One region of the Listeria immobilis genome, then DNA from elsewhere that is predicted to be linked to it. Evidence: a T-box and tRNA genes for the amino acid it is inferred to sense, from the RefSeq annotation. Region 1 holds a T-box; the other holds one or more tRNA genes.
What was found. A T-box is a leader RNA that pairs with one kind of tRNA and senses whether it is charged. The one in region 1 lies ahead of serS (serine--tRNA ligase), so its partner is inferred to be a tRNA-Ser.

Region 2: it encodes a tRNA-Ser, which carries the amino acid that the T-box ahead of serS (serine--tRNA ligase) is inferred to sense. The anticodon was not compared.

Annotation. Positions count from the first base shown of each region.
Region 1 is NZ_JAASUA010000003.1:88,120-93,377, forward strand. It holds gene HCJ45_RS05235 (ABC transporter ATP-binding protein) at 1-7, shown strand, start outside; partial or broken gene HCJ45_RS05240 (TfoX/Sxy family DNA transformation protein) at 66-288, opposite strand; gene serS (serine--tRNA ligase) at 298-1,584, opposite strand; T-box leader at 1,644-1,866, opposite strand; gene HCJ45_RS05250 (pyridoxamine 5'-phosphate oxidase family protein) at 1,919-2,338, opposite strand; gene HCJ45_RS05255 (anthranilate synthase component II) at 2,468-3,040, shown strand; gene pabB (aminodeoxychorismate synthase component I) at 3,037-4,743, shown strand; gene HCJ45_RS05265 (ABC transporter ATP-binding protein) at 4,904-5,258, shown strand, end outside.
Region 2 is NZ_JAASUA010000002.1:359,088-364,345, reverse strand. It holds gene HCJ45_RS04700 (heavy metal translocating P-type ATPase) at 1-554, opposite strand, end outside; gene HCJ45_RS04695 (aldo/keto reductase) at 818-1,735, opposite strand; gene HCJ45_RS04690 (DUF3267 domain-containing protein) at 1,799-2,332, opposite strand; tRNA gene HCJ45_RS04685 (tRNA-Ser) at 2,417-2,506, shown strand; gene HCJ45_RS15075 (restriction endonuclease subunit S) at 2,718-3,755, opposite strand; gene HCJ45_RS04675 (HsdM family class I SAM-dependent methyltransferase) at 3,752-5,258, opposite strand, start outside.

The DNA of each region.
Region 1 (5,258 bases):
AAAATAACTATTTCCCGGGAAATAAAAAAATCGACTTATGCAAACGCAAAGTCGATTTTTTCATTTTATAAGGATTGGTGAAATTTTTTTAGCTTACGTTTCTTTGTTTCGTCTAAATTATGCCATCTAACATGCTGAATTACCCCTTCAATTGCCCATAATTTACTTAAACAAGCTGTATGATTATTTTCCCACATTAGTTAGTTCTTCTGGAGTATTAATTCCTGACTCGATTAGTTCTTTCTCAAGAACTTTGCCAATGTTTGGGAGTTCGCTCAGTTCAACCATTTTCACTCCTTATTTTTGGGGAGCTTCTATTTTTTCGACACCGCCCATATATCCTTGAAGTACCTTTGGAATACGAACCGAACCATCCGCATCTTGATAATTTTCCAGAATTGCGGCAACTGTACGACCAAGCGCTAGGCCAGATCCGTTAAGTGTGTGTACATATTCCGGTTTACTTCCTGGTTCACGACGGAAGCGGATGTTAGCACGTCTTGCTTGAAAACTTTCGAAATTGCTGCACGACGAAATTTCACGGTACGAATTATAACTTGGAATCCATACTTCTAAGTCATATTTTTTAGCTGCAGTAAAACCTAAGTCCGCTGTACACATACTTAGAACACGATATGGTAGTTCAAGTCGGCGTAGTACTTCTTCAGCGTTATCCGTTAATTTTTCCAGTGTTTCATACGAATCTTCTGGTTTTACAAATTGAACTAGTTCGACTTTATTAAATTGATGTTGACGGATTAAACCACGAGTATCGCGTCCCGCAGAGCCTGCCTCCGAACGGAAACACGTACTAAAAGCAGTGTATTTTATTGGTAAATTTTCTGCTTTTAGAATATCTTCACGATGGTAATTTGTTACAGGAACTTCAGAGGTTGGAACAAGGAAGTAATCTTCTGCTTCAATAAGAAAAGCATCTTCTTCAAATTTCGGCAATTGACCAGTACCCGTCATACTTGCGCGGTTTACCATGTATGGCGGTAACATTTCTTCGTAGCCGTGTTCATTAGAATGCAAGTCCATCATAAAATTAATTAGCGCACGTTCTAATCTCGCACCCAATTTTTTATAAAAGACAAAACGGCTTCCAGTTACTTTAGCAGCATTTTCAAAATCAAGAATATCTAAATCTGTTCCAAGGTCCCAGTGAGCTTTCGGTTCAAAATCAAATTCCCGCACTTCGCCCCATTTGCGAATTTCAATATTATCATCTTCTGTTTCACCAATCGGCGTCGATTCATGGGGAATATTCGGAATCGACATTAAAATCGTATCTAGCTTATCATCTATTTCTTTTAGTTCAATATCAAGGGTCTTAATTCGATCCCCAACAACACGCATTTCCTCAATTTTTGCATCTGCATCCTGTTTTTCCCGTTTTAGTTTGGCAATCTCTTGGGAAACTTCATTCCGCTGACTTTTAAGTGCTTCCGTTTCAACAATTAAAGTTCGACGACGTTTATCTAACTCGCCAAATTTTTCGAACTCACCAAGGTCTTCTCCGCGATTTTGTAGTTTTTGTTTTACTTCATCAAAATTATTACGTAACAATTTAACATCTAACATGCTAATTCCTCCTTTATTTTTTTCCATATAAAAACTCCCGTACTTTCCCGAATTAACAGGAAAGGGACGAGAGTAAACCGCGTTGCCACCCTTATTGGGACTTATAAAAATCCCCAGCTTCATTTAGGTTTAACGGACCATTCCGGAATGACTTACTCGCAAAAATTGCTTTCCACCACTCACTCCAAGATGGATTCATAAGGAAATTACGCCAGGTTCGCACCAACCACCTGCTCTCTTGAGAAACTTGACCTTATTACTACTTCTTGTCTTCGCTTTTCGTATGAATTTAAAGTTATTCTATCGCATATCTATCTAAATTACAAGCAATTATTTAACCAATTAAATCCAGTGTATCAGGTCCGTCACCATCTGCATTCAATAATCTAATTTGCTCAGGAACAATTTTTATGACTACAAAGGATGGTGATTCTTCGTCTTGGAACCATTCTTTTGAAATATTTTCCCAAATAAGTTCTTTTATTGATTCATCTTCTTCCAGTGAAGCTAACCCATTTACTTCTAAAAAAGGTGAGCTCTTCCCGTCATAGCCAATTAACACACATACATGTGGATTTTTACGAACTTCTTCCAATTTTGGTTGCTCTCTTCCAGAAGGTGTATAGAGAGTTAACCCTTCGTGAAGAAATGTCATATATCTAGCATGTGGAAAATCTCCTTGTACAGAGGCAAGTACACCTACTTGATGTTCGTCCAAAATGGTCAGTATCTTTTTTTCCAGTTCATTTTCCATCTAAAACACCTTCCTTTACTTATTTAGTGTACCTTTCCACTTGTTTTCTTGCCTTAAACATTGGAACTTGTTATCTAAGTAACTATTTGCTATAAAGAAGTATAACCTTTTAAATGGAGGGCTTTTGAAATGATTTTACTAATTGACCATAATGATTCATTTACATATAATTTATATCAATATTTTTTAGAACTTGGAGAAGCTATTCAAGTTATTTCGGCAACCGATTTAACTCTTGAAAAATTTTTTCAACTTAATCCAGAAATGGTTGTACTTTCTCCTGGACCCGGTTCGCCTGCTGATTTTACAACTAGCCTCCAATTAATTAACCACATCCAAGTGCCTATTCTTGGGATTTGTCTTGGTCATCAAATGATAGCAGCTGGTTTTGGTGCCAAAATAGTTCCCGCAAAAGTCCCAGTTCATGGAAAAACAAGTTTAATCTCGCATAATCAAGCCGAACTATTCACTGGTCTTCCCTCCTCGTTTCATGTAACTAGGTATCATTCATTAATCGTTCAAAAAGACTCTCTTCCAGCTGATTTAGAAATAACAGCACTTACAGACGATAATATTATAATGGGGCTAAAACACACGAAAAAGCCAATTTATAGTGTCCAATTTCATCCAGAAGCGATTCTTTCCGAGCATGGACATGCCTTACTTCAAAATTTTATACGAATAGGGAGAAATGCTAAATGAGTTTATTACGATTTGATTTTGAAGGGAATGTAAAAGTTTTTGAAAACCCGTTAGAAGAGCTTATTGCCAAAAATTTAAGTGAAGTTATTCCTGTGATGAAAAAAGCAGAAGAAGCACAAAAAGCCGGAAAATATGTAGCTGGATTTATTAGTTACGAGGCTGCCCCTGCTTTTAGAAGTGATTTGCTAACAAAAACACCTGACTTAAAAATACCCCTTATTTGGTTTGGGGTGTATGATACTTTCACTGATGCCGCTGTTGGAGTTAAGGAAAACTCGCCAATTGCGTTTAATATGGAAGCTAATTATCTTGACTATACAAAGAAAATTGCCGCAATCAAGTCCGAAATAGCTTCCGGGAACACCTATCAATTAAACTACACCATCAGACTTCAAGGAGATTTACCAGATGATTTTTCTGCCCAAGCTACTTATCAAGCTTTACAACAAGCCGGAAAAGCAAACTACACGGCGCTACTTTCTACAACTGATTTCCAAATTATTTCTACCTCACCTGAATTATTTTTCAAATGGGAAGGAAATTTGCTAACAACACGACCAATGAAAGGAACTGTCAGACGTGGGGTTACAAAAGGGGCTGATCAAGCTGCCCATGATTGGCTGCTAAATGATCCAAAAAACCGCGCAGAAAATGTAATGATTGTTGATTTATTACGTAATGATTTAGGAATGATAGCGCAACCTGGCAGTGTTCGGGTTCCAAAACTAATGAATTTAGAGCCTTATCCAACTGTTTGGCAAATGACTTCAACCGTGACTGCCAAGACTTCCCCTGAAACAAGTTTAACTAATGTTTTTAAAGCACTTTTTCCTTGTGGCTCAATAACCGGCGCCCCAAAAGCACGAACAATGGAAATCATTTCGCAATTAGAAGATTCAGCACGCGGAGTATATTGTGGAGCGATTGGATTTCTAGAGCCCAATGGAAATGCTATTTTTAACGTACCCATTCGAACGATTTCTATTACAAACAACAAAGCTACTTATGGTGTTGGTGGCGGTATTGTTTGGGATTCTGATGCAGAAAGTGAGTTCTCCGAGATTCAAGCTAAATCTGCTATTTTGAAAAACCCTACTACATTCTCTTTAATAGAATGTTTACGGATAGAAAATGGAGCCTTATTAAGAATAGAGTTTCATTTAGCACGTCTTGAGCAAAGTGCAGATTATTTTGGTTTTCATTTTAATAGAACAGAAACGGAACAACTATGGTACAAAACTGCCAAAAATTATGCAGATGGTACATATAAATATCGTTTTCTGCTTAACTCCGATGGCACAACGCATACGGAAATCACTAAAATTAGTACAAATAACAATTCAATCACTGCTGCTTTAGCTCGTAAGCCCGTTTCCACCGATGATTTATTTCTTTACCATAAAACAACTAATCGAGCTATTTATAACCATCTAAAAAACACCTTTACTGACGAAACAATACTTTGGAATGAAAATGAAGAATTAACCGAATTTATAAATGGAAATATCGTCTTAAATATAAATGGGCATCTTTTAACTCCCCCCGTATCCTCAGGTCTACTACCAGGCACGATGAGAGTCAGTTTATTAGCTGAAAAGCGGGTATCAGAACAAATACTAACGAAAAAAGACCTCTATAATGCTGACTATGTGTGGTTAATTAATAGTGTCCGAGGATTTGTAGAGGTAGAAGTTCAACGTTAGAATTTCCGTTTTTCACAAATCAAAAATGAATTTTCGGACTATTTTTGCCATAATTTCGCCATATTTAAATTCTTTTAAAATATAGCTTGCAAATTTTCACAATCTATATTAGAATATGTGTTCGTACGTTTTTATATCCATTTTCTAAGGGAGGAAAGACATGAAAGTATTGTTTCACCATCTTAAAAATTACAAGCTGCAAGCAACGCTATCTACCTTGTTTGTAGTAGTCATGGTTATCTCACAACTTTGGCAACCAAAATTACTTCAACAAGTACTGGACGCCATTCTCAAAGATGATATGGACAAAATCTCTTCCATTGGCGTACTTCTAATCGGTATTGCCGCTGTTGGCCTTATCGCCGGAATTCTAAACACGATTCTTTCTGCTAAAGTCGCTCAAGGCATAGGTGCAGATATTCGTGAGTCTAGTTTCCGTAAAATTCAAACATTCTCATTCAGTAATATTGAAAAACTTTCCACTGGTAATCTAGTAGTTAGACAAACAAATGATA
Region 2 (5,258 bases), on a different contig from region 1:
GCTCCTTCTGATTTTGCTGCTGGAACAGATTCTCCATTAATTGCCGCTTCATTTAAAGTGGTAGAACCTCGAATAATTTGCCCATCTATTGGTACACTTTCACCAGGGCGGACGAGCACCATATCTTCTAAATGTAAATCTTTTGCTGCCACTTCCTCTAAATCACCATTTGAAAGTATTCGAAAAGCACGTTCTGGTTGAAAAGCCATTAATTTCGTGATTTCACGTTTACTTTTGTTCGTCGTATAAGTTTCTAAAGCACCACTAATGGAAAAAATAAAAATAAGGATAGCTCCTTCTAACCAGTAACCAATAATTGAAGCGCCAATAGCTGCTAAAACCATCAATAGTTCCACATTTAATTTTTTTGTTTTAAGTGTCGCCTTAATACCTTCTTTGGCTTGTTCAAAACCACCAATAATAAAGGAACTCAGAAAAATTACCGCTGTCCAAAAGTCGCCAAGTTCCGAACCAAACATCCATCCCAGCAAAATCAATATTCCACTAATACCAGTTGTCACAAATTGCCAATTTCGCTTCATCCAATTTCTCATTAAACTCACCCTCTCTAAATGATAATCATTATTAACACCCTAAAAAACACAAAAATCTGCTTTCGCAACTGCGAAAAACAGATTAAACAATAATTATTATAATTTAAAAATATATAAAAGTTCTATTACACTTAATATTATAGCACTTGCTAAAGATACTTTCAACGTAATTGATAATATATTTATCTAATTGATAATGAATTTCACTATCATTCCATTTCATAAAAAAACACTTGGGCAAAGCGCCCAAGTGTCATTTTCAATTATGGTAGTTGATTTCCTGCCGCACGATAAATTTCGTACCATTCCTCACGACTAAGTGTTATATCAGAAGCTTTGGCAATATCTGTAATGCGTCCCGGATTCATAGTTCCTACAACTGTTTGGAATTTCGCTGGATGACGTTGAATCCAAGCAACCGCAATTGCTGAGTTTGTTACACCTTTTTCTGCTGCAATTTTATCAATAACACGGTTTAATTCAGGGAATTTATCATTATCTAAAAATACCCCTTCAAAAAAGCCATATTGGAATGGAGACCAAGCTTGGATTGTCATGTTGTTCAAACGGCTATATTCCAAGATACCGCCATCACGATCAATCGATGGGTTAATGGTCATATTTACATTCAACCCGCTATCAATCATTCCCGTATGCATAATGCTAAATTGTAGTTGGTTCGCAATTAAATCTTGTTCCACATATTTTTTTAGCAATTCAATTTGTCCTGGATTTTGATTACTTACACCAAAATGCCGAACTTTACCACTTTTTTCTAATTCTGTAAAAGCTGCAGCTACTTCCTCTGGCTCAAAAAGTGTATCTGGGCGATGAAGTAGTAATGTATCTAAGTAATCTGTTTTCAGGCGCTTTAAGCTACCTTCCACAGAGGAAATGATGTGCTCTTTAGAAAAATCAAAGAATCCTTGACGAATACCACATTTTGATTGAAGAATCATTTTTTCACGAACTGTCGCATTCATATCAATCGCATTTGCAAAAACTTCTTCTGATTTACCGCCACCATAAATATCTGCGTGATCAAAAAAATCAATTCCATTTTCAAGTGCTGTATTAATCACCTTATTCGCGTCCGTTTTGCTCAAATCAGCCATTCGCATACAACCTAGCGCAACTTCAGAAGCTGTTAAAGCACTATTACCAATTGTTATTCGTTTCAAATTAAGCACCTCTTCCTAAAAGTATATCCTTATTTTACCACTTTGTTGAAATCGTTACCAAACTTAACCTTCCGAATAAAAATTAATCCCTTTTTCAGTATCTTCTACAACTATTCCAGCTGGTTTGTTGAGTAGTAAAATACAATAGTAGAAATCACCAACACATCCTGATGTATGTAGCGCAAATATTAAATACACAACTGCTTCGTTCACACCAAGAAAACGAAGGAGCAAAAACAAACCTGTAAGCACCACAAATGGAGCAATCGAAATAATAAAGAATTGTGGTTTCGTATAAAATGAACCTGGACTTGTCGCATATGCCATTCCCTTTTTAAAGCCGAATTTCACTTTTCCTGATGGTTGAAACGCTTTAAAGAAAATCCCGTGTACTGCTTCATGGATGATGAGTGATACAAAATAACCTAAAAAAAGCCAAATAATACCCTCAAATCCATTCGAAATCACATAACCACCTGAAAAAACAATTCCCAAAACAGTTAACACAAGTACAATAATAATCGCAGCAATATTCATATTTATAATTAACTTTTTATTTTCAAGCAAATTTACTTCCTCTTCTAATTTTCTTTCCAAGTATACTCCTCCTTTTTATAAAAACACTGGTATTTTAGCTAATTTTATTATACAATACTTCTTGTCGGCATTCTATGTCACAAAGGAGAAATACCCAAGTCCGGCTGAAGGGGACAGACTCGAAATCTGTTAGGCGGTGTATGCCGCGCCGGGGTTCGAATCCCCGTTTCTCCGTTTTTTGTTTTTGTTTAACTAAGGTTATCTGTTTCTAAATGGTTGTTTAATGCCATTCTAGCAACAGATAACTTTTTTTATTTTTGTTTAGTTCAGATTGTTTTAGAAAAGTTTTGCCACGAATTTGCCACGAATTTGCTGAAACACAAAAACTATTACGCTATAGTATTAGCGTGTTTTTTTGCATAAAAAAAGCCCACCGAATGGTGGGTTAGATTAAATGAGAATTTGGAATAGAACGAATATAGTCTTCCATGAATTGCCAATCTGGTGTTCCTTCATCAGTGACAGGGAGCATGATTTGAAGTTTTTCTAATTTTTTAGAATTTAATTTATTTCCGAAACCAAAACTCATATTTTTTCTTTGATTTGTAATCGCTTGCGCAATATATAATTTACTTAATTTCCCTATTTCATTTTTTGAAATTAACACCGTAACATCTTGGGTTGCTACAAATTCGTAAGGATGATAATGAGCGATTCCAGCTCCTCCATCACCATTATTATTAATAGCTATTGCATTTGAAAACACCGTTGAAGAATTCCTCTTTTCTACAAAACTATCAAATCCATTTTGAATTTTTCGAGCAGCTATTAAAAGTGTCTTTCCTGGCTTGAGCGTATTCTTTGCTCCAGAATTACCTCTTTTTATTTTAAATAAATTTCCTATCGCAAATGATTTATATTTTTTTTGTGTTATATTAATTTCGCTGTTGCCAACTGGTATTATCTTAGGGACTCTGATTTCAGCCATTATATTTATAATATATTGTTCCATATATTTCCAGTTAGGTATTTTGTCATCTGATAGAGGTAAATAGATTTTACGTTTAGATAATCTTGTTCCAGTCAAGCCTATCCCATATCCGTATTCGGTCCCTTCTAAAGAACTTGTAAATGCTACTTGTAAGAATAGGCATTGTTCAATAGACAAGTCAGTGCTATTTTTTCTAATGCAATAATACATTTTATTACCAGTAATGAATTCATATGGTTGTGAAAAAAAACAAACGGACTCTGCACCAAATGTAACAACATTTTTAGGACAGCTAAAAAAATTATCATCTGGTAGAACTAGACATTCTAATCCATTGTTTCTAGATGTCCTAGTCACGTATGGAATTCCTCTTTTTTGACTTTCAGTCAAATCATTTTTGTGATAAGGTTTAGAATTTTGAATATCAAAAATTTCATGAGTATTAAATTCTCCCCACTCTACCTTATCTAAGCTTGGTAGAGTGGGATCTATTTTTTTGAGATGTCATCCTCATTATCCTCAAATAAATAGCCTCTTCCGTGGATCGTTTGATCAAATTTAAAAGCTAAATAGTCCTGTACAGTTCTAGCAAACTCCTCTGGTTCAGGAATACTATCATTAAAGTAAAAATAGCTGTGCAACCATTCATCTTCAGCAGTTATTGTTGATTTTATGACAAATTCATTTTGCATATCATAAATATCACCTTTGATATTATCTAATAAGTATCTTCGTTTTTCCTCTGGGAGAGTTCCGTCTGGAGTAAGTCCAAGGTGTTTCTTTAAAACATAACCGTCATCTTCAAAATTAAAAAATCTCACGTGTTTGCGTTCAGGATGAGGAATTTGAGCTGTAAATACAGCTATACATGGATTAACTCCTATGCCATAAAACGTATTTTTATTTAGTGTAATGACATATTCTAAGGTATGCTTATTTAATATTTCTTTTTTAAACTCTTTATCTTTTTTGGTTTTACCAATCATGGTTGATTGAGGTACAATAACCGCTAATTTCCCTTCTTCAACCAACATATCTAACGCATGATTTATGAAGCTCAACTCGCTTAGATGACTTAGTTCTTTAGTCTTTGCCTGACTGTAAGGCGGATTAAAAAGTATTTTATTAATTCCTTTATCTTGCATCTCTTTACCAGACTTCGTAAACATATCTGCAAGCTGTAAATTACTTTTTCCATCTCCGCGAAGAATCATATTAGTTGTCGCAACAGTAAATAACTTTTCTTGTAATTCTATTCCAAAAAGTTGATTTTGCTTGATACTATTTTTTTGTTCTTCACTTACAGCATTATTAAGCATTCGATTCATTGCAGAAATTAGAAATGCCCCGGATCCACATGCAGGGTCTAACACTTTATCATTTGGTCGTATATCAATTAATTCTGCCATTAGTGACGTTATGTGTCTAGGGGTAAGTACTATTCCTAAGGGGTTTCCATCGCTTCCACCATATTTCACAAATTCCCCATAAAAATGACCCAATATATCAAATTCTGTATTTTTATCAAAGTGATCTAAAATTTTATCTTTTAGTTTTATCAAGAAATATTTTAGTGGTGTACATCCTAAATAAGCATTTTCAGAGTTAAGATATGGATTCGTCTTAATAAAAGAAAACTTGTTTTTCAAAATGCTAATTTTCTCGTTCCAGCGCTCTGCATTACTAATTGGTCTAACTCTTTGGAGGTACCGATTTATAGCGCTTAAAATTAAATCGCCATCTCTACTTTCAATTTCCGTTCTTCCTTTTAAAGATTTTGATAAATCCTGCGTATCGTCTTGCAAGGCCAGCAATATAGCAGACACAACGGTTGCTTTATTTTCTCCTTCTAGTGATCCATAGTTCCTTAAATCTTCATGAATTTCACTTGCGATAGCCTGCAATTCAATTATTTCTTTTTGTTCTTTTGTTAATTCGCCTAAAATATTAACTCTATACCATTCGTCTATTTTATCAGGAGCAAAACTTGATAGG